DNA from 3 places in the Aliikangiella maris genome. Region 3 is predicted to be linked to each of the others. Evidence: predicted binding sites of a transcription regulator. Region 3 holds the regulator's gene; each other region holds the start of a gene.
What was found. Region 3 encodes FNR, which switches genes on or off when oxygen is low (the NO sensors DNR and NnrR bind a similar motif). Its sites were predicted from a motif close to TTGATNTANATCAA; they were not measured.
Positions count from the first base shown of each region.

Region 1: the regulator FNR is predicted to act here: its motif matches at 2,763-2,776, upstream of ABVT42_RS09755 (threonine/serine exporter family protein).
Region 2: the regulator FNR is predicted to act here: its motif matches at 2,200-2,213, upstream of ABVT42_RS20550 (oxygen-binding di-iron domain-containing protein).

Region 1 covers NZ_JBFDAH010000008.1:140,620-150,884, reverse strand. Annotated here, with positions in the region: gene ABVT42_RS09760 (two-component regulator propeller domain-containing protein) at 1-2,471, opposite strand, end outside; gene ABVT42_RS09755 (threonine/serine exporter family protein) at 2,807-4,090, shown strand; gene mutH (DNA mismatch repair endonuclease MutH) at 4,124-4,804, opposite strand; gene rppH (RNA pyrophosphohydrolase) at 4,947-5,486, shown strand; gene ptsP (phosphoenolpyruvate--protein phosphotransferase) at 5,526-7,799, shown strand; gene ABVT42_RS09735 (sulfite exporter TauE/SafE family protein) at 7,896-8,690, shown strand; gene lgt (prolipoprotein diacylglyceryl transferase) at 8,770-9,603, shown strand; gene thyA (thymidylate synthase) at 9,750-10,265, shown strand, end outside.
Region 2 covers NZ_JBFDAH010000038.1:13,189-23,453, reverse strand. Annotated here, with positions in the region: gene ABVT42_RS20555 (FKBP-type peptidyl-prolyl cis-trans isomerase) at 482-1,102, opposite strand; gene ABVT42_RS20550 (oxygen-binding di-iron domain-containing protein) at 1,248-2,060, opposite strand; gene ABVT42_RS20545 (DUF2959 domain-containing protein) at 2,341-2,985, opposite strand; gene ABVT42_RS20540 (potassium channel family protein) at 3,060-4,178, opposite strand; gene modA (molybdate ABC transporter substrate-binding protein) at 4,769-5,554, shown strand; gene modB (molybdate ABC transporter permease subunit) at 5,541-6,236, shown strand; gene modC (molybdenum ABC transporter ATP-binding protein) at 6,238-7,368, shown strand; gene ABVT42_RS20520 (DUF488 domain-containing protein) at 7,369-7,968, shown strand; gene ABVT42_RS20515 (hypothetical protein) at 8,257-8,685, shown strand; gene ABVT42_RS20510 (CNNM domain-containing protein) at 8,712-9,752, opposite strand; gene ABVT42_RS20505 (hypothetical protein) at 10,040-10,265, shown strand, end outside.
Region 3 covers NZ_JBFDAH010000001.1:428,823-439,087, reverse strand. Annotated here, with positions in the region: gene moaA (GTP 3',8-cyclase MoaA) at 1-875, shown strand, start outside; gene ABVT42_RS01985 (molybdopterin molybdotransferase MoeA) at 882-2,159, shown strand; gene ABVT42_RS01980 (DUF7009 family protein) at 2,266-2,580, shown strand; gene mobA (molybdenum cofactor guanylyltransferase MobA) at 2,581-3,156, opposite strand; gene fnr (fumarate/nitrate reduction transcriptional regulator Fnr) at 3,290-4,018, opposite strand; gene hemN (oxygen-independent coproporphyrinogen III oxidase) at 4,192-5,574, opposite strand; gene ABVT42_RS01960 (glucosaminidase domain-containing protein) at 5,828-6,601, opposite strand; gene ABVT42_RS01955 (TetR/AcrR family transcriptional regulator) at 7,181-7,873, shown strand; gene pepE (dipeptidase PepE) at 7,999-8,751, shown strand; gene cmoA (carboxy-S-adenosyl-L-methionine synthase CmoA) at 8,748-9,476, shown strand; gene cmoB (tRNA 5-methoxyuridine(34)/uridine 5-oxyacetic acid(34) synthase CmoB) at 9,495-10,265, shown strand, end outside.

The sequences.
Region 1 (10,265 bases), on a different contig from region 3:
TGAGAGTTTAAGTAAAAAGCAATTAATGAAATTAAAATAGCAAAATAAATAAAATATGCCCACCAGGTTTTCCACATTGGCGGCTTGATAATAAAGTTGACCAATGTACTTTTATTGACCCATATTCCATCACTGTTGGTTGCTTGCAATTCAAAGGTGTACTGGCTTGGATCGAGATTGGTAAATACCGCTTGGTTTAATCCATCGGAGTTTATCCAATCATCATTGTAAGGTTTGAGACGATATTTAAATCGGTTTCGTTTAGGATGGCGGAAATCCAGACTGGCAAATTCAAACATCAAATCATTGGCATCATATTCCAGTTCAAGCATTTGATTTTGATACAACACCCCTTTTGTTAAAATTGACTTCCCTTGCACTGATATGTCAGTAATTTTCACATTGGGTTGAAAGTTAGTCTGCACTCTTGAAACCGGATTAACAATAGTGACACCATTAACACTGCCAAAATATATTTCACCTGTTGTTGTTCGAATAACTGCATTTCCACTAAATTCATTTGCCGTGAGTCCATCTTCTATCGTGTAGTTCTTGAACTTGATTTTCTCTGGATCAAACTCGGACAATCCCCGGTTAGAGCTCAACCAAAGTTTTCCCGTGGCATCATAAGAGATCCCTAAAATTGCACTGTTGGGTAAACCATCTTTTTCTAGATAACTTTTAAAATAAAAGGTTTCTTTTTGAATTTGTTCCGCAGTTAACACATTCAAGCCATTAAATGTACCAATCCATAAGTTTCCCTGCGGGTCTTTATACAAACTACGAATAGTATTATCACTAATTGAAGTTTCATCACCTGGAATATTTTCAAAGCTAGTTAATGATCCAAACTCCGGATCATATCTTTGTAGACCTTTTCCCCAAGTACCAAACCAGATCATGCCATCGTCATCCTGCAACATCACTCGAATTGAAGCATCCCCTAGTTCTCCTTGGGCAACAAATCGATAATCCTGAACTATTTTGCGCGATTTTTGATCGACTCTGAGTAACCCGTCATCAGTTCCCACCCAGATATTACCAAAATGATCTTTTTCGATCATTCTCACCCGGTTATAACTGACATAGTCACGTGGATAGTTATACCGTTGGATAACTGTCAGCTCTTTGGTTTCGGGTGAAAAGACTCCCAATTGGCCTTGCGTATTACCTAACCAGATCATCCCTTGGTCATCGATAGTAAAGCTATAGATCTGGTTGCCAAAAGGACGCTGATTAGAGGCTTCAAATGCCAAAAAGTGCTCAAACTGATTGGTATTTGGATCGTAACGATTTAAACCCAGAGGCGTCGAAAGCCATATCATTCCTTGTTTATCTTCTTCAATATCCCATACAAATTCATGAGATAAGCTGTTTTTTTCATGAGGTGAATGAGTCAGTCGTGACATTCGATTAGCAAAAGAAATGGTGGTACTGATGCCGCCACCGGCTGTACCGACCCAGATTAAACCGGAATTATCCTGATAAAGGCTCCATATCGCATTAATGGTTAAACTGTGGCTATCGGCAGAGTTTCGTTCAATATGGATAAACTGGTTAGAGCCTTTGCGCCGAATATTAATACCACCTTCCTCTGTGCCCACCCACAAATCACCATTGCGCATTCTTAATATGGTACGAATATCGTTATCATTTAAACTGCCCGGCTTTCCCTTAATATGCTGATGGTGTTCAAATTTCATTTGATCGGGGCTTAAGTGATAAAGTCCGTCGAGTCGTGTACCAATCCATAAACTGTTATCTGTATCGAGATAAAGATCGTTGATTTGCTTGGGAGAATTAGACCGATTGTAGGTAGTAAATACCTGTTGCTCGACATCAAAATGAGCTAGCGCTTCTGTACTGGCAACCCATAAATGGCCATCACCATCATCAACAATATCAACAATTGCGCCATGAGGTAATGATTGATTATCAAGCGGATTATGATAAAAATGTGCAAATGCCTGTTTTTCGGGTAAATATAAGTTTAAACCGTGGGTTGTCCCAATCCAGATTCGGCCTTTTTTATCTTGATGAATAACGCGAACCTGCGGATGACTTAAACTGTCGAAATCATTTTCACTGGCAACAAACCGAACAAATTCACCGGTGTCAGGATTAAAGCGATTGACACCATTTTGATCGGTACCAATCCATAAGAACCCCTGTTTATCTTCGATAATTGACACTACAATATTATTAGATAACGAAGTCGGATCTTGCGGATTATTTTTAAAATTAACAAATCGATATCCATCAAAGCGGGTTAAGCCATCATAAGTACCAATCCAGATAAACCCCTGGCTATCCTGAAAAATGGTATTTACGGTACTTTGCGGCAGCCCTTGCTCGGTGCCAATATGTAAAAAACTGATTGAATTTCGATTTGCCAACGCAGGCAAAGCTAACCCAATAAAAATCAGGTTAAGCAAAACATATAAAATGTGAATTCGGCTGGAAATTTTCAAGAATAATTACGTACGTTAAGAATAATTTATTCGCTATTCTAGTAGCATAAAAAGTAACGCATTATGAACAAAAAGTCATTGGAAATTGAGGTAATTCTCAATTTTTTGTATAAAACTCCGACACTTTTCAAACTATGCAATCAAAAAACAGGTTTAAAGGTGAACTTTAATGACACGCAGTGTGCAATTACACTTGTTGTTTTTCATTCAACACCGTGAACTATTTTGCGGTACATTCAGGGTTGAGTTCAAGCAACAATACGAAATTCAAAAATAACTTTTTTCATTAATATGATGCCGATCATAATGACATTCATTAAATACAGGAATAACTAATGCCGCAATTATCAGACTCGCTGGCAACAGAAACCCGCTCACTAGACAGTGTACCACATGCGCCCGACCGAGCCGAGCCCATTGGTTTTTTGCTCCGCTTAGCCAAAGCATTGCATACATATGGATTACCTGCCTATGAGCTGGAAAATACCATGAATGGCTGTGCCGAGGCATTAGGCTACGGTATTCAATGTATGTCTTTACCCACATCAATCAGTCTGACCCTACTACCACCTAACGAGAAGCCACAGACCTTTATGATACGGGTAGCGCCTGGTGAAATTAATATGGAAAAGTTGCGAAAAACCAGTGCAATCGCTCAATTGGTTATCGCCGGTGTTTTAACCAGTCAAGATGGTGCAGCTCGCCTAAAGAAAATTTCACTCAGTAAATCAGAGTACCCTTGGTGGATAATCATTTTATCTTTTGCGGTGGCTTCGGCTTGTATTGCGCGAATATTTTCTGGCGGCATCACCGAAATGCTGGCCGCCAGCAGCGTTGGTCTGATGGTCGGCACCTGGGTGTTGGTTGCTCGCTTTCAACCACTGGTTGATCATTTATTACCGTCAATATGCGCATTTACTGCTACCTTGTTTGCCATCATGGTTCATCATTATCTACATGATATTGCCATTTCTGTTGTTGTTATATCGGGCATCATTATTTTGTTACCCGGTTTATCGTTAACCATCGCAATGGCAGAACTTGCGACCCAAAATATGGTGTCGGGTACAGCTCGCCTGGCAGGCGCAGCAACTGTTTTTATTCAATTGGCATTTGGCAGTGCACTGGCAGTCGAAATTGGTAAGCTGCTGGCATTTGATATTCGGGGCAGTGAAGTTTCCCCCGTCCCCTTGTGGTCTGTCTGGATTGCTGTATCAGGTGCAGCGATATCACTAGTACCTTTGTTTGAAGCACGTAAAATTGACGTGACCTGGTTTTTATTAGCCGCCCTAAGTGCATTTACCTCAGTCTATTTTGCATCGATGGTATTAGGCGCCTCATTAGGCGCTTTTTGTGGCGCAATTGTTATAGGCTTACTGGCCAAATGGAGCTCGCGTCTGTTTTTAATACCCGGCGCAATGATTATGATGCCCGGTTTTATTATTCTGGTACCTGGCGCAGTTGGCTATCGCAGCATGATGGCATTAGTCGATAAAGATATTTTAGGCGGATTACAAACCGCATTTGAAGTTGCGGTTATTGGTATAGCGCTAGTCGCTGGCTTTTTAATGTCATCAATGGTTCCATTACCTAAAGATAAACCCAAAGATGAATATTAAAGTGCTGAGCTCAATGCAGTATAACGCTTTGATTTAACTCAATTTAAGATTTTGAGCGAGAATCTGCTGCGTAAACTGCGGCCGCAAATAAAACCCTCGAGGTAAAGTTTCAATTAATTGTCCTTGACGGTTGGTTGTTCTTGTCAGCACCTTGGAGTTTGCTGCTTTTGGACGAACCTGTAGTACCTCACCATCACGCGCATTTAATTGATCGATTTTGCCAAGACTAACCAGTTCAATAGCATTTTCCCAATCCATTTTTAACAGGTGCATCTCAGCTTCACTCGGTCGCCATAAAAAAGGCGTGGCCACTCGAAATTCAGTGACAGACTGTCCAGCGGTTCTAGCAACGGGCACCCAAAGAACATGCTGTAACTTGCGGTAAACAGCGCTTAACTGCCAACAGCCAAAGGTTTCATCGTCTAAATTGTTATAAAGATTCAGTACGCATACATAAGTGGATTCTAATACCTTACCGTTATAATCAATAGGCAATGTTTTCAACTCAATATCCAGCAAGGAAAAATCTGGCTGCGACAAGTTTCCAGAATCAGCACCTAAAAACTTTTCTATCATTTGTCCTTGCCAGCCTTTTTTGCGAGTGAGACTGGCAGGCACCTCAATTTGCATCAATTGAGCAATCTCACCGATTGAACGACCCGACATACTTTCGGCTCGAACCATTAATTCATCAATTGTTTTTGGGGAATCCATTTGGCATATCTATTTTTGGTTGTAATTTGTGCAAAAATCTACAATTCAATCGTCAGTTTGACAGATATATTCAAAGAAATTTGCTGAATGGTCAAATGTGTGTTTGAATTAGTTCATAAAGAACTTAAATTGGTATCGATAAGTGATTGATTCAGAGGGATTTCGAGCCAACATTGGCATTATTGTATGCAATGATTTTGGCAATCTGCTCTGGACCAGACGCATAGGACAGAATTCCTGGCAATTTCCTCAAGGTGGAGTGGATGCAGGCGAAACTCCAGAACAAGCATTGTTTCGAGAGTTAAAGGAAGAGATTGGGTTAGACAGGCAAGACGTAAAAATTCTTGGCTCAACAAAAAACTGGTTAAAATACCGCTTACCTAATCGCTATATCCGACAGGATAGCTATCCTTTATGTGTAGGCCAAAAGCAGAAATGGTACATGTTAAGGCTCGTTTCAAACGAGTCTAAAATACATTTTGATGAAACCGGACACCCGGAGTTTGACCACTTTATGTGGGTAAACTACTGGTATCCTATGCGTCAGGTGATTTCGTTTAAGCAAGAAGTCTATCGCCAGGCTTTAGGTGAATTGATTAATTGCGTCATTGAAAACGTTAACCGACAGCGTAAACAACAGCGTAACCGCAAACATGTTCGCAAAGGCAAATCTCAGGAATAGAGTCTAAAATAATACCTTCACTCAAGAAGGAGGCAAGCATTGCTAGAACAACTGAGGCAAGTGACCCAGGCAGTCAGCCTGGCTAGTGGAAAACAGGACGCACTGGATGTCATTGTCGATGAAGTCTGTAAGGCCCTAAATGTCGAGGTATGCTCCATTTACCTTGCAGACTATCACACCAATGAATTCGTTCTAATGGCCAATCGCGGCTTGAGTCAACAGCTCATTGGACAGATTCGCCTAGCATTTAACGAAGGATTGGTTGGCCTTATTGGGCAAAGAGAAGAGCCTATCCATTTGCATCAAGCCAAAAAACATCCCTCCTATACTCAATCGACCAGCCATTTTGATGATAATTTAAATGCCTTTTTGGGAGTCCCCATTATTTATCAACGCCAAGTATTAGGTGTGTTGGTCATTCAGCAACAAGAACAACGGCGATTTCATCTGGATGAAGAAACGTTTCTAATAACTCTTGCGGCACAACTATCGGCATTACTCTCAAACTCTGAAATCAATGATTTGTTTGAAACAGCCGATGCAACCAGCCCGCTGATTCATAGTCTATGCGGCAGTGCCGCTTCTCCGGGTATTGCAATTGGACAAGCCCGCGTTATTTTTCCTCCAGAAAACATCCACAGCGTGCCAGATCGAAAAACTGAAGATATTCAGGGCGAGCTAAAAAATCTCACTGCCGCAGTTAAAGCCACTCACCGCCAGCTAGAAAGAATGTCACGCCGTATGCAGGGCCTGGTATCGGAACAAGAGCTATCGTTATTTGCAGCCTACAAACAAATTTTGATTTCTAAAGGGCTCAGTGATGAGGTAGAAAAACAAATTCAGCAAGGCTATTGGGCACCAACCGCTTTAAGGATTGTTATTCAAAAGCATTTGAAAGCTTTTTTATCCATGGACGATCCCTATTTGCGTGAACGTGCCAATGACATTGAAGATTTAGCCAATCGAGTACTGGCCCATTTGCAAAGGGCCAATAATACTATTCAGACGATTGAACCAGAAACGATTGTGGTGGCAGAAAGCATTACCGCCGCCATGTTAGCAGAATTGCCCACCGATAAAGTAGCAGGAATCATTTCTGTTAAGGGCTCTTCTACATCCCATGCTGCAATTTTGGCAAAAGCACTCGGTATTCCGGCCATTATGGGGATCGAAAATTTTCCGCTCACGCGAATCGAAAATCGCTCATTGATTATTGATGGCTATAATGGACAGCTTTATCTCTCGCCGAATCCAGCTTTAGTCAACCAATTTAAAGAGCTTATCGAAGAAGAAAAACAACTTTCTTATGAATTGACTCGTGACAAAGGACTACCCAATACCACCAAAGATGGATTTCGCATTAAGCTAATGATTAATTGCAATTATGGAACAGATTTGCATAAAGCTCGGTTACTGGGTGCCAATGGCGTTGGTTTATTTCGCAGTGAACTGGCTTTTATGCAGCTGGAACAATTTCCCTCAGAGAGTGCGCAAAGTGTTATTTACCGAGAACTGTTCGAAGAATTTAAACACTCCACCATTACCATTCGTACCCTCGACATCGGCGGTGACAAACAATTATCCTATTTTCCAATCAAAGAAGAAAATCCCTTTTTAGGCTGGCGTGGTATTCGTGTCACCTTAGATCACCCAGAAATATTTCTAGTTCAATTACGCGCGATATTTAAGGCAAGTGCCGGGTACAGTAAGCTAAAATTAGCACTCCCCATGGTATCAACGCTGGAAGAGCTAAATGAGTGTTATCGTTTGATTCATCAAGCATTTGCCGAAGTCGAAGAAGAACTCAAGTTTACTCATAAAGTGTTAAAAAAGCCCAAAATAGGTATCACGCTCGAAGTTCCGGCAGCGTTATTTAATCTGACCACTTTTACCAAAAGAGTTGATTTTATTTCTATTGGCACTAACGATTTGATTCAATATTTAATGGCGGTTGATCGCAATAATCTGCAAGTAAAAAGCCTGTATAGCCACTATCAACCCTCGGTATTACATGCACTCAAACAAATTGCAACTGAATGTGATAAGTCATCAACGCCTATACAGGTATGTGGTGAAATGGCTGCAGATCAGCTGGCAGCGCTGCTGTTGGTAGGTATGGGTTATCATGATTTGAGTATGAACGTCATCAGTCTGGCTAAAGTCAAACGCGCAATTTCGCGATTTGAATTGGCAGAGTTACAAGATATGGCAGCAACCGTACTAACCTTCGAAACCGAAGTTAAAATCAAGCGCTATATGATGAAAATGATTGAAAATAAAGGTCTTGGCGGCCTGGTTCGAGCAGGAATTTAAACCTACTTTATCAACAGCTTCATATGCCACGCATATCAATATCGTTTGAGATTGATTAAACTACACACTAGTTTTTCATAAACAGTCGATTTTGCATTGCTGGAAATTATCATTATTTTTGTTTTGGCAGGCTTAGCCGCGGGTTTTCTTGCTGGATTACTCGGTATTGGCGGCGGCTTTGTTATCGTACCGGTTTTAATTTGGGCGCTACCTTTAGCCGGAATATCACAAGCACAGGTCATACACTGTGCTATTGGTACATCACTGTTATGTATTTGTGTTACCGCAATATCTTCAACCCGCGCCCATCATGCTCGTCAATCGGTTAAGTGGTCAATTTTACCGCTCATTATTCCGGGTCTTATCACGGGGTCACTAATTGGCTCAACTACCGCTGCCTATTTGAATGATACCGCGTTAGTCTCAATATTTGTGGCAGGTGCATTTGCCACTGGCGGTTACCTGTTATCAGGTCATTCCCCGCAACAGCATCCCAAACCTTCACGTTGGCCCGAAATGCTCTATGGTACTTTTACCGGAACGGCATCAACACTGATGGGAATTGGCGGAGGTTCACTTTTAGTACCATTTTTAATTTATCGCGGAAATAAAGTTGTTGAATCCGTTGGTACGGCGGCCGCTTGTGGCATTCCAATTGCCCTATTCGGTGCAACCGGCTATGCCATTGCGGGCTGGTCTGAGCAATCAGTAGATTATGCAATCGGATACCTATACTGGCCCGCCTTTTTGGGCATTGTGCTTTTTTCCAGTTTAAGTGCGCCACTTGGGGCAAAAGTGGCGCATCGAATATCCCCCATTTATTTACGCCGCTTATTTGCAGGATTCCTTTTTTTAACGGGGCTTCAGCTGATCTATGGTCACTGGTTTTAATAAACCGTGTGAGGCAGCGTCTTAATCCTTTATAATGCCTTTCAATATTGATTAAATTAATAGCGACAGACTTGTTACTATGGAATTTCCAAACTTTGATCCGGTCATCTTTCAAATCTGGGGTCCAATAGGACTGAACTGGTACGGTTTAACTTACCTGTTAGGTTTTGTTGGGGCCTGGTGGATGGGCACTGTGCGCAGTAAAAAACCAAACAGCCCTTATAATGCCGAACAAGTGAGCGACTTTCTATTTTATGCTTTCCTTGGTGTCGTTTTAGGTGGACGCATCGGCTATGTACTGTTTTATCAATTTCCCCTATTTATTGAAAACCCGCTATATCTGTTTCGTATTTGGGATGGTGGCATGTCATTTCATGGTGGATTATTGGGCGTAATACTCGCTTTTTGGTATTTTGCCCGTAAAACCCAAACCGGTTTTTTCGATATTGCCGACTTTTTTGCACCAATGGCACCAATCGGATTGGCAACCGGTCGAATGGGAAATTTTATTAACGGCGAATTATGGGGACGAGTGACCGACGTCAGCTCAACCCCGTGGGCAATGCATTTTCCCCATGATCCGGCTGGCGTTTATCGACATCCCTCCATGTTGTATGAATGTGCGCTCGAAGGGGTTTTGCTATTTATTATTTTGTATTTTTATAGTCGAAATCCAAAGCCTAAAATGGCGGTTAGTGGACTATTTTTACTAGGATATGGTAGTTTTCGTTTTTTAGTGGAATATTATCGCGAGCCAGACGCTCATTTAAAAGAATTAGCAGAGTTTTTATCGATGGGACAAATTTTATCTTTACCCATGATCATTATCGGTCTGGTTATGATAATTATTGCCTATCAAAAACACAAACCAGCGACCGATGAGCCTGCAGTTAAATCGGCAAAAGCAAAGTAATTGATTAGTCAGGTAATGAGTCGTAACATTTGGGACAAACTAATTTGCATTATTTGGCATAATATATCCATTTACCAAGCCTGTTACTGCTCAATTAAAGGTACAGGCCAACACTGTACAATAGTGAATACTGTGAGACCAATACGTTGAAACAATATTTAGACATGATCCAACACGTAATGGATAACGGCGTCGATAAAGGTGACCGCACGGGTACCGGCACGCGCAGTGTGTTTGGTTATCAAATGCGATTTAATCTGCAACAGGGTTTTCCGTTGGTCACCACCAAAAAACTCCACATTCGCTCAATCATGATTGAATTACTCTGGTTTTTAAATGGTGATACCAACATAAAATATTTGCAGGATCAGGGTGTCAGTATTTGGGATGAATGGGCTGATGAAAATGGTGATCTGGGACCCGTTTATGGTGAGCAGTGGCGGCGCTGGAAAAAACCCGATGGAACAACGGTAGATCAAATTGCCAATGTTGTTGAAACCATTAAAAATAACCCAAACAGTCGCCGTATTATGGTTGTTGCCTACAATCCTGGGGTGGCTGATGAAATGGCCCTCCCCCCTTGTCATTCGTTGTTTCAGTTTTACGTTGCCAATAATCGTTTATCTTGCCAGCTTTATCAGCGAAGCTGTGATATTTTTTTA
Region 2 (10,265 bases), on a different contig from region 3:
TCGAAAAAGGGGTTCTTGATTAGAGATTATTTGTTAAATATCAGAAGGTTAGGCTTTTTTCAGGGGCGACTACCTATCTATTTAAACTCGATGGTACTTTTTAAACTTAGTGATGACTGAAGTAATATTTCTCTACAGAAGAATCAGTGAAAAGCTTAATCATTCAAGTAAAATAATTATAGTCAATATCTTATTAAAGCAATAAAGGAAAAGCTTAAGTTAATCAGGGAATAGCACCACACTATGATTGAAAGATTCAACAGTGATCACATACAGCACTATCGAATTAACAACTTAATAATTATTATCGATGCTTTAGCTATTAAAAAAAGCGTGACTATGATGATTTGTTTAATAAAGTTGCGGGATTAAACATAGAGAGTAAATAATCCCTCCTATGAGTCACCCCCTTTTATGGTTGATAAAATATCAATTAAAAGGCGGTGCTTGAATCTAAAAATAAGTTGAGGTTAAATAGCAATTAATCAAGAATAGCTAATAATTCCACATCAAAAACTAATGTTGAGTAGGGACCGATCGCATTACCAGCACCTCTTTCACCATAAGCTAATTCATAAGGAATCGTTAATCGCCACTTTGCACCCACATTCATCAATTGTAGCGCTTCCGTCCAACCAGCAATCACACCATTAACTGCAAATTCTGCAGGTTGACCACGTTCATAAGAACTATCAAATACCGTACCATCAATTAATGTACCGTGATAGTGAGTTTGTACACGTGAAGAAGCAGTTGGTTTTTCCCCTTCTCCTGCGGTAATCACTTCATATTGCAATCCTGACTCAGTTACAGTGACACCATCTTTTTTTGAGTTTTCGGATAAAAAGCGTTTACCTTCTTCAATAACACCTTGTGAAAGTTCAGCCTGTTTTGCTTGCATAATTTTGGTAATATGCTGAAAAGACTCATTTAATTCATTTTCGCTAACTAGGCTTTCAGCTTGATTAAAAGCATCGATTAAACCTTTGGCTACAGCATCTATTGCTAAACCATCAAAAGATTGATTCAACAACTGCATACCCATGTTTCGACCAACGCCGTAGCTGGCTTTTAATTCGTGTGTGTTATATTGATTACTCATTACCACTCTTCTTGTTTAAGGAAAACCCCAATTATAACACGTTTCGATAGGCGATATTTGTTCAATTGGGAAGCGTAGTCAGACTTGTTCTGCTTATATACAGCACAAGTTTTGAGCATAATAAGTTGGTTTTAATAATGTTACTTTAGGCAATATATTCAAATGCTGAAACTTCTGGCATATAGAAATTTTCATCAATGAGATCAACCCCACACTGAAGCTCACTAATCCAAGCCAGAAATTCACCAATTTGCTTACCAGCAAATGGTTTGCCATGCTGTGGTACTATCATCGATACATTCAGTGTCTTGACCATATTCGCCCATAATCGACAAGCTTTATTTGCAGTCATATATCGTTTGTGAAAGCCTTTCATGGTGGGAATATGCGCTTCAAAATCAGTAACAGGCCTCATTGCCTCATCACCTTCAACCAATGACGCCCCCATATCTCCCGAAAATAAAATACGACTTTTTACATCAAAAAACTGAAAATTACCGACCGAATGTAAAAAGTGTGCTGGAATCGCAATAATCTCACTTCGCCCCAACTTAATGGGTCCGCCGCGATCAGGTAAGCCGATAATCCTTTCTGACATTGACATCCCTTTTTGATCACTTAAATATCCAGGCACTAAGTGTGGCAAAAAACGTGACCATAATTTTGAAGTGATAATTTTAGCGGGTGTTTTCATTAGCCATTTGGGCAAGCTGGCTATAATGTCAGGATCTTGATGTGAGGCAAGAATATAATCCACATTATCAATGGATGAATGCCTGGCTATTTCTACAGTTAACGGAGCGAAGGTCAAATCTCCACCGGGATCAATTAAGGCCGCCCGTTCACTATCGAGAATCATAAATTGATTGGATTGAATACCCTCACCTTTGACTAAATCAATAAATGAAAGACAATGATGAGTATCATCCTGATATAAGGTTACTGCACGCTGAAACATCTGACTGACCTTTATAAATAAAACGCTGGTAATCTATATAAAAATAAAATTATTGATAAAAATCAACTACCAAGTAAATGAATGAAATGTTTTTTTAAAATTAATCTCAATAAGTATATTTTTCATTTACTATTTGAATTTGATTTGTATCAATATCCCCTAAATTTTTATAGTTATTTTTAATTTTGATTCAATATCTGGAATTAACTATTTATTTTACCCTAGTTTTAATCTAACATTTTGCTGTATCAAATCATCATTTCTTTCGGCGTGTTAACAATTAATTTTCCATCTGTTTTATAAATTGATTAGATTCACTAATTGATTGGTTCATCTGTTTAATCAATACAGATACATCTTTTTTGATACCCGAAAGTTCCTCTTTGATTGCATCTATTGCCCGCGCATTTAAATTGTGCTTTAAATATAAGACTTGATCCTGAAATACCGCTAGCACCGGCTGCATTTTTTTCTCAACTTTTTTCATTGTCTTTATCAAGGCTGCATAGCGCTTTTTGGTTTGATTCAACTTAAGTTGACTTTTTTGTTTTAAACTGGCACTCGAGTACTGGGATAACTCAGTTTGCCATTCATCAAATAGCTTTTCAGCAACATATTCAACACTGTCAATCCTGTCAGAAACGGCCTGTGCGCTTTGTTGACTCTTTTTAAACTGTTCGTTTAATCGATTATAAACTGCTTCCAGTTCACCGCCATCAAACTTTACCACACTCTGAAACTCTTCCAATGCTGAGGCAAATTGCTCTTTGGCTTCTTCTTGCGAATCTTTTGCTTTTTCAATTCTTCCCGTTAAAATATCTCGCTTTTCATAGCCCAGTTGCTCCAATGTTTTTAATTTGACGCTTTCACAACCGCCGAGCACCAACAACAACCCAAACACCATCAATATTTTTTTTAAGTACATTATGAATATCCTGATTTGTCACTCTATTAATAGTAATAATACGCTTATGCTAATCATAAAATAAGACACAGCTGTTAAACCAAACAGGTTCTTATTTTTTCAGCAATTTGATTTTTATTTTGTTTTTCATAAACCATAGTAATCACACTTTTGCCACTACACAACTCATCGGGTTTCGGATTGACTTTAATTTTTCCTTCATTGTTCATATAAGCAACAGGTAAACCTGCGTCATTTTCTAACACATTCATCACTAGTGCTTTCCATTGAACAGCAGAAAACTCAATATTGATTCGGTACATATGCGCACCACTATGGCTAAATAAATTTTCCAGAACTTCTTCGGTACCCGGTGAAGTAGCGGCGCGAATGATTAGTTCAGGATAAGCACGTACAGGTCTGACAACGGCATGTGCACCGATTCGTCGTAATCGCTCTCTATTTTCATCACGTACAACTTCTGCGGCAATAATTGCCTGCGAACCAATATCTTTAATTCGACTTAAAATATCAAATGTCAAAGAGTCAGACAGACTATCACTTGAGTCTCGCGCAATAATTAAAATGTACTTAGCCTTATCGACATTGGCTTTTAATAAAATTTCGGAATCTTCTGATCGCCCAGTAGTATGCACAACATCTAGCTTGGTAATATTATGGGGCAAACCTTTTTGGTACTTACGTGTAATAATCTGAATACATAGATTTTCCAATTCAGGTGTTTTTCTAATTTCATTAATCAGTTTGGTTAAATATCCATCAGGATCCGAATTGGGGGTATTAATTATTAAAATATGCTCATTCATGTTTTTCCAACTCCACTGACCAAATAGTTTCAACTCACGTCGATTGTACCGATATTCAATGTATTCACCAAAAATTAATCCTAATAACGAAATACCAAATAAATACAAAAAGATAAAAGTACTCCAGCGCCCAGCCGTTGTAGCACTAGAAAAATCACCATAGCCGACAGTATTTAAGGTGGTAACGGTTAACCAGAGTCCATCGCCGAACTTCATATCTTCAAAATAAACCATTGCAAAGGTATGCATAAACACTAAAAAAAACATCAACGCCATCAAGCGAACTAATCTTTGAGTAAAAGTAGCATGAAGTTGGCGCGTAAAATGCTGACGTTGCTTACGAAATTTAAAATAATTAAAAAAAATTTTAGAGCGGATCATTCCCATAATGGACAACCAAGTTTTTCTCGTTTCAATATTTTATTTAAGTCTGTTTTTTCAACTCAAATCAGATTCTTTCGAATATATCCCAGCATAACATTCGTACCAAAAGCCAATGGTAATCTTCAATAGCGCGATTTAGCGCAATACAAGCTTAAATTTCTTATTCGAATTTAGCGACATCTTAAATAACGATCAAGTCAATAATTCATTCAATGATCGAATATTAATCGACTCGCTTATTAATGCAGCTTTATGACCTATTGAAAAAGCGTACGAATAAGCCAATAGGATTTTAAATTTAGAATGTAACGGTTTGTTAATTTTTTACCGACACAATCATTAGATTTTTTGAACAGAATAACGTTAATTATTCAACATTGCAGCACAAATCACACTTTTAATATAAAATTAATTAATGTGTGTTATTTTACCAACAAAATATCAATCACTTTGTTTTCATTACATATTCAATTATCTCAGCAAAAAATTTAAAAACCAAACCAGGCGTAGCTGTTTCGCGCAAAGCAATATATAATCTTCTCACATTGGCGGGAGTAACCCCTACTTTTTAACGGTAACATTCGCACTATTCGATGAAAGTAACACTGATATTTTTTAGCTTTTTATTAGGTGTTGGCAGCCACAGTTTGAGGGCAGAAACAGTTAATATTGCTGTTGCATCAAACTTTGCAAAACCCATGCAAGCTATTGTCAGTCAATTTATGCATCAAACTCCCCATCAAGCAAAACTTTCTTACGCATCTTCTGGGAAAATCTACGCGCAGATTATTCATGGCGCACCTTTTGATATTTTTTTATCGGCCGACCAAGCCAAACCATTGGCACTTGAACAACAGCAACGAATCGTAAACAACACTCGCCAAACTTATGCAATAGGCCGATTAGCACTCTGGTCGAATTATCCACAGCAACAAAAGATACGTGCCCAATCGCTCAGCAAGAGCACGCTAAATAAAATTGCAGTTGCAAACCCTGATATTGCGCCATATGGTGCAGCCGCTATCGAGGTTTTAAATCACTTAAAACTTTATTCTACGGTTAAATCACGATTAATTTATGGCGAAAATATTGCGCAAACCTTTCAGTTTGTCAGTAGCCGCAATGCCGACCTCGGATTTATTTCACTTTCCCAAGTTTGGTATAAGGGTCATTTGACACATGGTTCAGTGTGGCCAATTCCGACCGAATTGCACGCACCAATAAAACAAGATCTCGTTTTATTAAAACGCGCGAAGCATAATCAGGCGGCACAGGCGATGTTGACATTCTTACAAAGCGAACAAGCACAACAAATCATCACTGATTATGGTTATTTGCGTGTTCAGCAGGAGTCGAATCATCATGATGCTATTAACTGAGGCAGATTTAGCCACCATTTGGTTAACACTTCGCTTGGCTACTACCGTCACCATTATTTTATTAATTTTGGGAACACCTCTTGCCTGGTGGTTAGCGAAGACTCGCTCGTGGTTAAAAACACCGGTGGGGGCAATCACGGCATTACCTTTGGTGTTACCACCAACCGTTATTGGTTTTTATCTGCTTGTCGCCATGGGACCGCAAGGTATTTTTGGGCAATTCACCCAAAGTCTTGGGTTGGGTTTATTACCTTTTACTTTTTGGGGATTGGTTATTGGATCAATTATTTACTCTCTCCCATTTGTTGTACAACCTATTCAAAATGCGATTGAAGCCTTGGGTAACAAGCCCATCGAAGTTGCCGCAACGTTGAGAGCAGGTCCTATTGAGAGTTTCTTCACGGTAGTATTACCATTAGCCAAATCAGGCTTTATTACCGCAGCTATTCTGGGTTTTGCTCATACGGTCGGTGAATTTGGACTGGTATTAATGATTGGCGGAAATATTCCAGATGAAACCCGCGTTGTATCGGTTCAGATTTATGATCACGTCGAGACTTTAAATTATGCCAAAGCCCATCAGCTTTCTTTAATTATGCTGATATTTTCCTTTACTGTTTTGCTGATGCTTTATTGGCTGCAACGTAAACAGACAATGAATAAAAGTGTTATTGGAAGTTGATATGAACGAATTAACTCAGCCGTCACCTCAGGGTAATACTCATGTGCGTGTTCAACACCAATATCAAAAATCCAGTAGCATTCAAAATCAATCTAATCCTTTTATATTAGATGTGAATTTAGAGTTTCCAGGCAGTGGTGTAACCGCAATTTTTGGACATTCAGGTTCGGGCAAAACAACTTTATTACGCTGTATTGCAGGACTTGAAAAGCCAAATTCCGCAAAAATAATTATTAATCATTCGGTATGGCAAGACGAATCAACATTTAGACCAACTCATCAACGACCACTAGGGTATGTTTTTCAAGATTCATTACTATTTGAGCACCTCACTGCACGCGGTAATTTAAACTATGCTAGCAAAAGAGCACCAAAGCAATATTCAACCAGTGATGAACAAAAAATCATTCAAATTATGGGCATTGAATCAATTTTAGATCAATACCCTCATCAACTTTCAGGTGGTGAAACTCAGCGAGTGGCCATTGCCAGAGCTTTATTGATTCAACCCGAATTGCTTATTTTGGATGAACCGTTAGCTTCACTGGATAGAATTAGAAAACAAGCAATTATTCCATACCTTGAACAACTCAAATCCAACTTTGCTATTCCTATCATTTATGTCAGCCATTCCATTAACGAAGTATCAAGACTTGCTGATCAGGTATTTGTTTTAGATCAAGGTAAAGTCATCGCTCAGGGAACAGTCAAAGAGGTATTTTCTAGAATCGATTTGCCTAATAGCTTTGACGATGATATTGGCGTGATATTACAGGGCACCGTCATTAATCGTGATGAAGAGTTTCACTTGATACAAATCAATTTTGGCTGCGGTAAACTTTGGGTAAAAGATGGCGGCGATGAAATAGCGAAAACAGTAAGAGTGAGAATCTTGGCCAAAGATATCAGTCTGGCATTGAGTGAACACCAAGATAGCAGCATATTAAATCGATTCCAGGTAGAAATTGTTGACATTAAAGCTGATCACGATATTTCAATGGTGCTGGTTCGCTTAAAATGCCGAATCGAATATTTTATTGCTAGAATTACCAAAAAATCTTTACATCAATTAAATTTGAAACAAGGCTCTGTGGTCTGGGCTCAGGTTAAGTCTGCCGCGGTAGTTCGATAAATGTCATCAACGATTTACACTATTGGTTATGCAACCAAGCCAATTAACATTTTTATCGAACAACTAAAAAAATATGCTATTAATATTGTAATTGATGTTCGCTCTGTTCCATTTAGCAAAGCCTTTAGTGATTATCACCAGCACCATATCAAACAGCATTTAAACAATCATCAGATTAAGTATGTTGATTTTGGTGAATTACTCGGACCTCGTTCGAAAGATAGTCAGCATTATAATGAGCACTATCAAGTTCAATTTGATCGACTGATGCAATCAGCAAAGTTTAACCAAGGGATCGAGCGATTAAAAAATGGTTTAACAAAAGGATTTAATATTGCGTTAATGTGCGCAGAAAAAGATCCTTCGCACTGTCACCGTAGCTTATTAATTGGCTATTACTTGATTAGACATAGCGACATTAATATCGCCCACATCTTACATAATGGTCAAATAGAATCTGAGCAAAATCTTGAGCAGCGTTTAATGCATGACAATGCAATTATTCCTGACATGTTCTCTTCACATACTGATTGCTTACAACGCGCTTATAATATTCAAAAAGAAAAAATGGCTTATATTAAACCTGTCGATAATCATTAAAATGAATATACTGTCGCTTATTACACAGCGTTCAATCAACAATCAATCAATATTCAATCAATATAAAGTCAACTATTTTAAAACTCATTCATACCAATAGATTATGACCAACTTTGAATAACTGTAAAATTATATTAACAGACACAATTAATTAACTGAAAAAGCATTCACTTCACCGTTTTAAATAATTATTCAATAACTGAAATAATCATTTTATTGCTAGGCTAACCATGTCTATCACATTTTGAATTGAATTAAATAAAGTTTTTAGTTAGCGAGGTTTAGAACATGAAGTTATTCAAGTCTGTGTTATTTAGCACGATTATATCAACAACAACCCTGTTTTCGACAACCACATTTGCCAATGAACTTCGATTTGTTGCCAGCGATAATAAACTGGAAACTAAAATTTGTGTCTATGCCGCAAACAATCAGATGTCACACTACCGTCGAGCCGTTAAAGACTTTATGTCAGTTCCATTTGAAAGAAATGTACAGCGAATTATTGTGAATAAATTAAAATGTAATGGTAAAAGTATTGTTAACTTTTCTAAAGATTTTTTAGCGATGGATACGGTTAACTATATGCGTCAATTTAGCGATAATAATACTCATACAAAACAAGAGCTGGCAAAATCAAAAATAACGAATCAATTAAATTCAACATCTGAGAAACATAATTTACCAACAACTATTGTTGTTAGTGGAAAAATTTAAATAGCACACAGATCAAAGCCACAAGATTAGTTGTTGCTTTGATCATTTTGCTTACGTTTCCATTTCTTCTTGGCTTCTTTTTGCATATCTATCGCTTGATCTTTTTCATCAACAATTTCAAAGCCAAGCATCGTTTCCATGACATCTTCGAGCGTAATAATACCTTCAACACCACCATACTCATTAACAACCAATAACATATGTACTCTTTTAGCGAGCATCTCATTTAATGCATGTCTAAGTGACATACTTGCTAATAATGCGGGAAGCGGGTGTCGATAATTTTCTAAAGGTATTTTGGAATTATTTCTAGCCTGCGCCAATAATAAGTCACTTCGAAAAACATAACCGGTAATATTTTCATGATCACCATCAAATACCGGAATACGAGTAAACGAGACTTTATTATATTTATGAAAATATGCTTCTACAGTTAACGTTTGCGGCAGCGAAAAAACCACCGTTCTTGGTGTCATGGCATCTTTTATCGATAACCCCTTGAGTTTTAGCAGATTTTTTAAAAATATTGACTCTTGTTTAAGTAACAATCCATCTTGCGAACTGAGCTCTGCCATAGCGGCAAATTCTTCTCGACTAAATCCGTTAAGTGTCGGTCCATCTGACAAACGCCCAGTAATCATTTCAGACATTTTAACAAAGGGATATAAAACGATAATCATATACTTAAGGGAAAAAGCCGTTATTGGTGCTAATTGCCGCCAATAGGTTGCCCCTAATGTTTTAGGAATGATTTCAGAAAACACCAAAATCAATAAAGTTAACACCGCAGATGCAACGCCTACGTAGGCATTACCAAATACCGCAGCCGCTTGAGCACCGGCACCAGCGGCACCAATAGTGTGCGCAATGGTATTTAGAGTGAGTATTGCAGCTAACGGTTTGCTGATGTCTTTTTTCAAATCTTTCAACAGAGCGCCGGTTTTGTCCTGTTTTTTTTCTAATATAGCAATATGTGCATTATTAATACTCAGTAAAACCGCCTCAAAAATAGAACATGCAAAAGAAAATAGTATCGCAACCAGAATATAGACAATTAATAAGATCATCAGACAAATTCAAATAACATAGTAGAGCCTCTAAGGCATTTTTTGATAGGTTATTATTTTGTACACTTATTGTTAGTATAGTCAATAAGGACACAGAAAATTTCGGGTGTTTATTGATGTTGCTTGAATCAACTGATGCTAAATCAAGTGCGCACTAAATGTTAGAATGCTTAGGTAATTACTGTAGCCAAAAAGTCTCTCAATCGATATGATATCCGTTTAACCCAATTCTAACCTCTTCAACAACAGTGTATGCTAACCTGCACTGGTAAATTTAAGGAATTATCATGGATTTTGATAGCCTGTTATTAAAACCTAATTTAGAGCCACTCGACACAAATACCCAACGAATAAGACGAAATCTGTTAATCACAGCAATCATTGGTATTATTTTAACCATTGGTTCTGCCAATATTAGTGGAAATCAAATCACACTGGCCGGCATTAAATTTGAAAATATTCAAATCTTGCATATCTATTATTTCTTATCTTTAACTTTATTATATTTTTTTA
Region 3 (10,265 bases):
AGGGCGATAAAAAGAAATCTTTTCTTACAGTGAGCGAAATCAAAAATCTGATGACAGCTTTTGCTGAATTAGGTGTTTTTAAAGTCCGTCTCACAGGTGGCGAACCCAGCATTCGCAAAGATTTTGTCGAAATCATTCGTACCGTAAAAAACATCCCCGGAATTCAACAAATTGCCACAACTACCAATGGCTATAAACTTAAACAACGTATTCAAGCTTGGGTTGACGCCGGTCTTACCAATCTTAACGTCAGTGTAGATAGCCTAGATCCCAAGTTATTTCACAGTTTGACTGGGCATAATCGTTTACAAGAAATTCTTGACGGAATTTATTTTGCCCAGACTTTAGCTTTAAAAAAAATAAAACTTAACGCAGTCTTACTTAAAAACATTAATTCTCATCAATTTCATGAATATGAAAACTTGCTCAAAAATAATCGACTTAGCATGCGATTTATTGAATTAATGCAAACTGGCGACAATCTTGAATATTTTAAGCAATATCATGTCTCCGCTGATTTATTAAAAAACCATTTAGTCAACAATGGTTGGATAAGAAAAGAAAAAGAGCCTGGCGCAGGACCCGCTATTGAATATTATCACGAAGATTATCAAGGTACGTTTGGCGTGATAGCACCTTATGATTCTGATTTCTGTGACACCTGTAATCGTTTACGCATTTCAGCGATGGGCGAATTTCATTTATGCTTGTTTGGCGAAGGTGGATTTAGTATTCGTCACTTGTTGAAAGCTGATTCACAAAAAGAAGCCTTAAAAGAGACTCTGTGTCGTTTACTTGGCAATAAACGCAAACAACACTTTTTACATGACGGCAATACTGGTTTTATACCTAATTTGGCTTCAGTGGGAGGTTAAAGCCATATGAATGATAATAAAGATAATCCCTATACAGAAAACTACTTGATTGAGTTTTCACAAGCACTTGATTTAATCAATCAACATGCCTCTCCAATAGAACAAGTATTTATTTCGCTTGATAAAGCACTAACCTGCGTCGCTGCGCAAGATATCAACACCAAAGAATCCGTACCTCCTTTCAATAACTCAGCAATGGACGGGTATGCTGTCAACGCAAGAGACCTGGTTTCTGCGAGCCAACAAAGCCCAGTAAAATTATCATTGCTTGGTACTGGTGCTGCTGGCGAAGATTTACCCCTGAATATTGATAGCAATGAATGTCAAAATAAAGCTTGGAAAATCATGACTGGCGCACCAGTTCCATCAGCTTTTGATAGTGTTATTCCTATCGAAAATACACAGCTAGAAAATAATAGCGTACTGTGTTTTTCACCGGTTAAAGTAGCCGCCAATATTCGTTATGCAGGTGAAGATTTTCAAAAAGACCAGCCACTGATAAAAAAGGGAGAAATTATTAATACCAATAAAATTATGGCGCTTACCGCGCAAGGCATTGGTAATATCTGCGTTTATCAACGCCCTTCTATCGCACTCTTTGCGACAGGAAAAGAATTGGTTGATCACCCTGAACAAACACTTAAACCAGGTCAAATTCGAAATTCTAATACGCCTTACATGGTTAGCTGGCTTAAGTCATTACCTGTTGATGTTTACAATGCAGGAACCAACCACGATGATTCGAAAAAATTTGCAGACGACCTTACTTCAGCACTAAATAAAAATACCAACATCATTATTAGTAGTGGTGCGGTATCAATGGGTGACTTTGACTTCATACCCAAAATCATCAAACAGCTTGGCGGTCAGATTATATTTCATAAAATAAAAATCAAACCAGGCAAACCTATTTTATTTGCAAAATTTCCTAATGGCACATTTTACTTTGGATTACCTGGTAATCCTATTTCAGCAAATTTAGGTTTACGATTTTTTGTATTTCGACTAATCCAACGCCTGCTAGCTCAAGCAGATGAAAAACCAGTTACCGCAATATGCAATGAGGCGTTTACAAAAAGGCCTGGATTTGCAGCGATACTAAAATCATTTGCACAGATTAATCAGCATGCACAGTTAACTTGTAACATTTTACCTGGACAAGAATCATTTAAAATTAAACCACTACTCAATGCAAATGGTTGGATTTATCTGAAAGAATCCACTGAGAGTTTAGCAACTGGGGAGAAAGTCGAGTTTTATCCAACCATACCTTATTGGTTTTAATTGTGTTTATCGTTAATCGACTAAAGAAAAATGGTTGTTTTATTGATTACGGCTATTTGAATTTACTTTAGCTTATTTTTGTTTAACCAACTTACTCATAGCACTTATGTATTTAAAAATTCAATCCGATTGCATCACCTTTAGAGTGAGCCAAGCCGAGGCTCAACAATTATTAAACACCGGAGAAATAAAAGATTCAATCACTCTGAATCCTCTAAACCAAATTCAATATATGGTTAAAACTACCAATAACAATGCTGAGTTACTCTTTGATTTTGGCTCTCAATTAAAATTCACTTTATGTGTTAATAAACAAGTTCTTGAAAGTGAAGTTAAAGACAGACCAAGCAAACAAGGGATTAAAATCACAAGTAGCACTGCGATCAGTGCTTTTCTTGAAATTGACTTAAAATCAAAATAACTAGACCGATTGATAATCTGCCAGATAATTTAAATTTCGAAATGCGGACTCTTCAATATTCAAATTAACTGGCGTTGCCTTTATTTGCTTGAGGAAATCTCTTACACGATAAGTCTTTTGATTGAGTAATTGACTGACAGTGTTATGACAAGATCGATTTAGCAACATACATAAGTAATGCTCTCTTACATCAGTCACTAAATAATAAGCAGAATCAGAAAACTGAATTTGTTGCACAAGTTGATGAATTAATATTTTAGGTAGGAGTGGTACATCGACAGGTAAAACAAATAACCAGTCATTCTTCATAATTTGCAGCCCTTGCTCTATGCCTGCAAGCGGTCCAGCATAACCTTCTCGTTGATCGGTAACAACCAGATATCCATATTGTTGATAAGTTACTAAATGACGGTTAGCAGAAATAATTAATTCTCCTACCTGGTCTGCCAGCCAATCTATTTGATGCTCGATCAAAGGTTTTTGTTGGAATTGTTGTAGTCCTTTATCTTTTCCTTCTAGTCTGCGACCCGCACCACCAGATAATATGAGTCCTGAAATAAATGACTTGTCAATCATTTGCCAAATTCATCCTCATAGAATTGCCTACCAATATAACTCACAGTTCCTCTTAATAAATGAGCTATTCAAATATAAATAATTTAACCTTGAGTACTCAATAAAATAAATTATCTCAAACACTTAAAATCTATTATACATGACAAGATGTACCAGCTAAGGAACTTAAGCCTTCCATATCTTTAATTTGAATATAACGATCTTGAATCGATATGAGCCCTTGCTTTTGCAAACGGGTTACCAAGCGACTTACTGTTTCTACGGCTAAGCCCAAATAATTACCAATATCGCCACGAGTCATGGTCAACTGGAATTCCTTATTGGATAAGCCTCGGCGTTTAAAACGACCAGAAAAGTTTATAATAAAAGCCGCAAACCGCTCGTCAGCATTCTTTTTACTGAGCAACATCATTAAATCTTGCTCTTCGCGAATCTCGCCGCTCATAATCTTAAAAAGCTGCTTTTGTAAGCCGGGCAATTCCCGTGAGAGTGCTTCAAGTTTATCAAAGGGGATGGAACAAACCAGTGAAGTTTCCAAGGCTTTGGCAAAACTAGGATACTGTGTACTGCTAATTGCATTTAAACCAACTATTTCACCGGGTAAATGAAATCCGGTAATTTGTTCCGTACCATCAGAACTGATGGTGTAGGTTTTGAGACTGCCAGAGCGAATAGCGTGTATTGCATCAAATGTATCACCGGCATGGAACAAAAAGTCGCCTTTTTTCAGTACCTTTTTGCGTTGAACAATATTTTCGAGATGTTCGATATCAGAATCAGCTAACATCACGGGTAGACACAATCGTCTAATACTACAGGTCTGACACTTTATTTCACTATGCAAAAAATTATTCGAAGACAACTTTGACCCACCCTTTGTTTTGAATATACAGGTGCATTATACTCAATTTATATATTCAAGGGAGCCAATTTTCACAAAAATTAACGATATTCACAAAATAGAAAAGCCAACAAAATTATCATTTTAATCATTTACTCAATCTATTTGCGCTTAAATAAAGCTGAATCAGTCATTTAGATAACTTTTGAAAAACACCTGATTTCCTGTAACTCATTTAAATAGGCGTCAAATGTCATGCAAATATTACGAATCAGTAATCGGCCTTTAGCAAAGACTTGAATTGAATCGCCTGAATAAGTAATAAGTTTATCTTCAATTAGCGGTTGAAGCATCTTTAGTTCGCGAGAAAAATAGGTTTTAAAATTAATATGATAGCGAGTTTCAATCTGATTTATATCTAGATAAAAGTGACAAATTAAATCAAATATGACATTTTTCCTAATCGTGTCATCAAAAGTCATACTCGCTCCACGCCAAGTGGGTAGCTGACCCTGCTCAAGTAAATGATAATAACTATCAACTTCTCTGACATTTTGATGGTATTGCCCATTCAACGAACCAATCGCAGAAACCCCTACGCCGATTAATTCATATTCCTCGTGTGTTGTATAGCCTTGAAAATTACGATGTAATTGCTGATTATTTTGCGCGATAGCCAATTCATCATCAGGCTTGGCGAAGTGATCCATACCTATATAGCAATAACCGCTTTGTTGAAGTTTATCAATGATATAGGCAAAAATGGCCAATTTCTCCACTGGAGTTGGTAGCTCAGCACTTTTGATTCGACGCTGTGGTTTAAAACGATGAGGCAAGTGTGCATAATTAAAAACAGATATTCTATCAGGAGATATTTGAATAACTTTGTCTAAAGTCGCGGCAAATGTTTCTCGAGTTTGTAAAGGTAATCCATAAATCAAATCGAGATTAATCGAACGAAAGCCATGCTTTCTTGCTTCATTAATTAAATCACGAGTTATTTCAAAAGACTGGATGCGGTTGATCGACTGCTGAACTTTAGGGTCAAAATCCTGAACGCCCATACTCATGCGATTAAACCCCATTTGAGCCAATACTTTAATATCGGTAATTGCCAAAGCCCTTGGATCCACTTCGATAGAGACTTCGGTCGATACATCATCAGGTACATCAAAACAAGTCCTAATAGTATCCATAATTAATGCTATCTGTTTCATTGATAAGTAAGTTGGCGTCCCACCTCCCCAATGAATTTGTTTTAATGTTTTTGCTTTTAGGTGCGAGGACACCAACTGAATTTCGCGGACCAGATTTTCAACATATTGAATGGTTTTACTTTTATCTTTAGTAATGACTTTATTACAAGCGCAGTAATAGCAAATATTTTGGCAAAAAGGGATATGAATATACAGTGACAAAGATTTATCCTGCGCAATATTTTCAAGACAAGTAATATAATCGCTCTGCATATATTCATCGGAAAACTCCAGTGCAGTTGGGTACGAAGTGTATCTAGGGCCAGAAACATCATACTTGTTCAGCAGGTTTTCATCCCACTCAAGCTTTAGTGATTGCAATGACTTCTCTCCCCTTCTCGGTTGTAACTGATAGACATATCGTTAATCAGGTTTCGACTGGTAACAGCAGGTAGCTTAACAGGCTAAATTGAAAAGAGAATGATCTAGATCAGAAATTAATATCCCAGTTTTAACATCGATGTTTTAAATTATAAATTTCATGATTGCAAAAAATGAAATGACTAAAATAGTATGCTTGTTAGTCAGATATTGTTGTGATACCAATTATCTTAATGCTTAAATCACTACATGCTTACTCAAGATTATTTTGCTCTATCATCTGAATTAATTCATTCACATAAGCTTCACGCCGTTGTGAATAGTTAATCAATGTTGGCGCTAGTACTTTTGCGGTAATATTTCGATCTTGTTCACGCAGTGCCAGTCTCAATTCTCGCAACTCCGTATAGGCATGATGAGTGTTTAGATTTTTCATATAGCTTTTTACTGAAGCTTGTGGCGATTCAAATTTTCTTACCTCATGCTTGGCAGCTTCATGCCGACTATTTGGAATGATTCCACACCCTTGGGTATAACACCATTGCCCAAACAAGTTGTATGCCTGTTTGGCAAATCTAGAGCGTCCCCAGGCAGATTCATTTGCCGCCTGAACCAAAACCAATGCTTCAGGAATAATATCAATACGCTTTTCTAATTCATCAATAGTAGTTTGCACCGGCATTTCTAATTCTAGATGATAGCTTTTAGCTAGACGTTCTATTTTTTTTATGGTTGTAGACTGATGGTGCTTAGCGGTGTGTAAATCTGATTTTAACTTATCAAGTAGTGCGCGATCATAGCGGATTTGCATATTTTCTTGCTTAATAAATGGACGAAGAAAATTAAAAAACGCTTTTTTGCGTTCAGCAATTGGCTGGATTTTTGAAAAGTCAGGTAACAGTTCGACCGTTTTATCTGGTTCAACTGTTGGTTGTTGCCGGTGGTGATGTACCAGAATAGCAACTAAACAAAACGTCATAATCAATCCAATGATAAGTGTTTTATCTTTTATTTCTAATGGAATCATCAATCACTCTCGTATTTGAAACCGTTATAATAACCCTGATTTATTTGTTCAAATTAAACCTTAATTGAAACCTTATATTCTCCAACGAATCCTCTTTAAGTGTTAACAATTCAAGCAACAATTTACTCATTTTTAGGGAAAAAAAGGATTTTTGAACAAGAATAATAGCCAAATAAAAACCAGTCATCAGACCAATTCACCTTATATTTCATCGTTAAAACAACAAAAATACCGCTAAAAATGAAATAAATTCGTGAAAAATTCAAAAAATAGCAGCTTAAAGCTGGCTAATTTTAGTGACACAATTCATAAAATATAAAATTAATGCTGAATATTGCCATAGATAAAATAACGAGACAATAAATTTAGTATTTTTTAGCCCTTTAGAATCAAAGACTTAAAATATGAGGTAATTTTAGCCTATTATTTTTGTGTCAAATTTACATCTAGAATAAATACTTGGTTGCTCTATAATCATTTGCCATCAAAGATTTTAATAACGATATCTATTAATAACCAGTAGTAATTAATAAATAAAACTCAATAATCAAATAATAAGAAAAAGGAGAAATTTCAGTCGTGTCTAATATAAAACGAAAACCGGGTAGACCATCGCTTTCAGATGCTCAGAAACAAGAAATTCGCAATGATATTATTGATATTGCCCGCGAGCTTTTTGTTAACGAAGGTTATGAAAGTACCAGTATGCGCAAAATAGCTGCGCAAGCAGGTTTTGCCCCAACAAAAATTTACTACTATTTCGAAAACAAAAAGTCCATTTTGCGTCATTTCTGGCAAGATATCTCAGAAGAGATGTGGGCATTTTGTAAACCTCCTGAGCACATTATGAGCCAGAGTCCTTTAGATGTTATCCGTTATCTGATGAGCCGAAACGTCAGATATTGGTTAGAAAATCCAAAAAGCTTTCAATTGGGCATAGCCACCCAGGATTACAAAGCAGATACGTCAGAAAACTTTGATTTTTACTCAGCACTTGGCACCCGCAGTTATATTGAATTGATGCACAAATCTGTTCAAGCTTGTATTGACGAAGGTATATTCCGTGAAAGCAATGTCATGATCACTTCTCAAATTATCGGTATGGCTGTTTATGGCATTTATGGTGCTTACTACAACTTACCAACCGTTCCTTGGGAAAAATCCGATGAGTTGATTGATGAGGCCATTGAAAACACGCTTAGAGGCCTGATGTTACCAGACGCCGTATCAGTTGAACTGGAGCAACCACAAGAGTTAGCTTTCGCTGGCTGATTAATTAAAGTAATAAAATCTCGAATTAATGTTGTAAGGAAAAATATGTTGATTGATTGTTACTGGAATCTAGGCGAATATATCAGTTAAAATAGCGGCATTTCCTGATTGAAAAGTTAGTTCAAATGTCGCTAAATCTGTTATTACTAAGTAGCTCCCGAGTTGCTGAAACCGCATTTTTGCAACATGCAGTCGATTTAATACAATCTCATTTAGCATCTTGCTTTACTGACAACAAAGATCACCAAAACAAAAAGCTGGTGTTTATACCCTATGCTGGGGTCACCATTAGCTATGACGAATACTTCGAAATAGCCAGACGCCCTTTCGCCGAATTAGGCTACAATCTGTCGTCAATTCATCAATACACCTCCCCCCAAGACGCTATTTTACAGGCTGATGTCATAATTATTGGCGGAGGTAACACCTTTGAGCTGGTTAACCAATTATATAAACATGAATTGATTCCCCTTATCACTGAGCAACTTAAATCAGGAAAACCTTATATTGGTTGGAGTGCAGGAAGTAACATTGCGGCCCCAACGATTCGAACAACTAATGATATGCCAATCGTTGAGCCAGCTAGTTTTAATGCGCTTAATTTACTCCCTTTTCAGATTAATCCACATTACCTTGAAGTCACCATCGACGGACATCAAGGTGAAACCCGGGAACAGAGAATTCGTGAATTTTTAGAGATTAATCCTGGGCAACGTGTTGTCGGCATTCCAGAGGGTACAGCATTGCAACTGTCAGGAAGTCAGTTGAAATATGTCGGCTCTCAAGCAGGTGTCATTTTTTCTTCTGTTACAGGAGAAGCAACAAAAACATTCATAACTTCAACCACCAATATTAACTTTCTTCTTGATACAATATGACGGATAAATCAGATAACTTATTTGCTAAACCGCAGCAACAGCTCCCCTTTCAGTTCGACGAAAAAGTTGCTGAAGTTTTTCCAGATATGATCAAACGATCCGTTCCTGGATATACAACCATCGTTCAACACATCGAAAAATTCGCCAGCCGATTCATTACTGACAATTCAAATTGTTATGACTTAGGATGTTCATTAGGAGCAGCAAGTCTGGCCATCAGTAATGGCAATTTGGCCAACAACGTCAAGATAATTGGAATTGATAATTCCATTGAAATGCTTAATCGTTGCCAACAGCATATTAATGCATTTAAACATAAAACACCGATTGAATTAGTTCATCAGGATATCACCCAAGTTACCATGAATTGTGCCTCTTTGGTTGTATTAAATTTTACGCTGCAATTTATTCCGGTAGAACAACGTTCTAATTTATTAACCAATATTTTTAATAGTTTAAATCATCAAGGCGCATTGATTCTTTCAGAAAAAGTCAGTTTCAAGCAACCTGAGGTCAATAATTTAATCATCGATTTACATCATGAATTTAAAAAAGAAAATGGTTATAGTGATTTAGAAATCAGCCAAAAGCGAAATGCCTTGGAAAACATTCTCATTCCAGAGTCTCTTAACGAACATATTGAACGCTTATTATCGATTGGTTTTTCTAGTGCCACCTGCTGGTTTCAACAGTTTAACTTTGTTTCAATTATTGCTATCAAATAAAATTTAACTCGAGTTTTTATGCTTAATTTACCTGCTTTTTTTCATGATCTTAACCAAACTGACCTGGCTGATTGGCAACCTTATTTTCAACAGATAATTGAGCAACGATTAAATCAATACACACATGGCGAATGGCAGGAATGGGAAGAAATTATTGAAAAGCTTCCTTTGATAAAAACTGAAAACATCGAGTTGAAAGATCAGGTTTCAATAGGCTCACAAAAAGACTTACAACAGCTAAGTCAATTAGAAACTGACAACTTTATTCAAAAGTTAAAGAGATTTCATCCTTGGCGGAAAGGTCCTTACAATTTATTTGACATTCACATCAACACCGAGTGGCGTTCAGATTGGAAATGGGACAGAGTTATCAAACATATTTCACCTTTAAAAAATCGAACAATTTTAGATGTCGGTTGTGGCAATGGTTATCATTGTTGGCGGATGCTTGGAGAAAAAGCACAATTTGTATTAGGCATCGATCCTTCACAAAAATTTTTAGCTCAGTTTGCTATTTTAAAAAAATATATTGGTGAATGTCCGGTTCACTTACTCCCTCTGGGCATCGAAGATATGCCAAAAGATTTTACCAATAATGGGTTTGATACCGTTTTTTCAATGGGCGTGCTATATCATCGCAAGTCACCAATCAATCATTTACTCGAACTAAAGCAACAACTTCGTCCTGGCGGAGAACTGGTATTGGAAACATTAGTTATCGATGGTGATGAACAACAAGTGTTAGTTCCTACTGATCGATATGCTCAAATGAGAAATGTGTGGTTTATT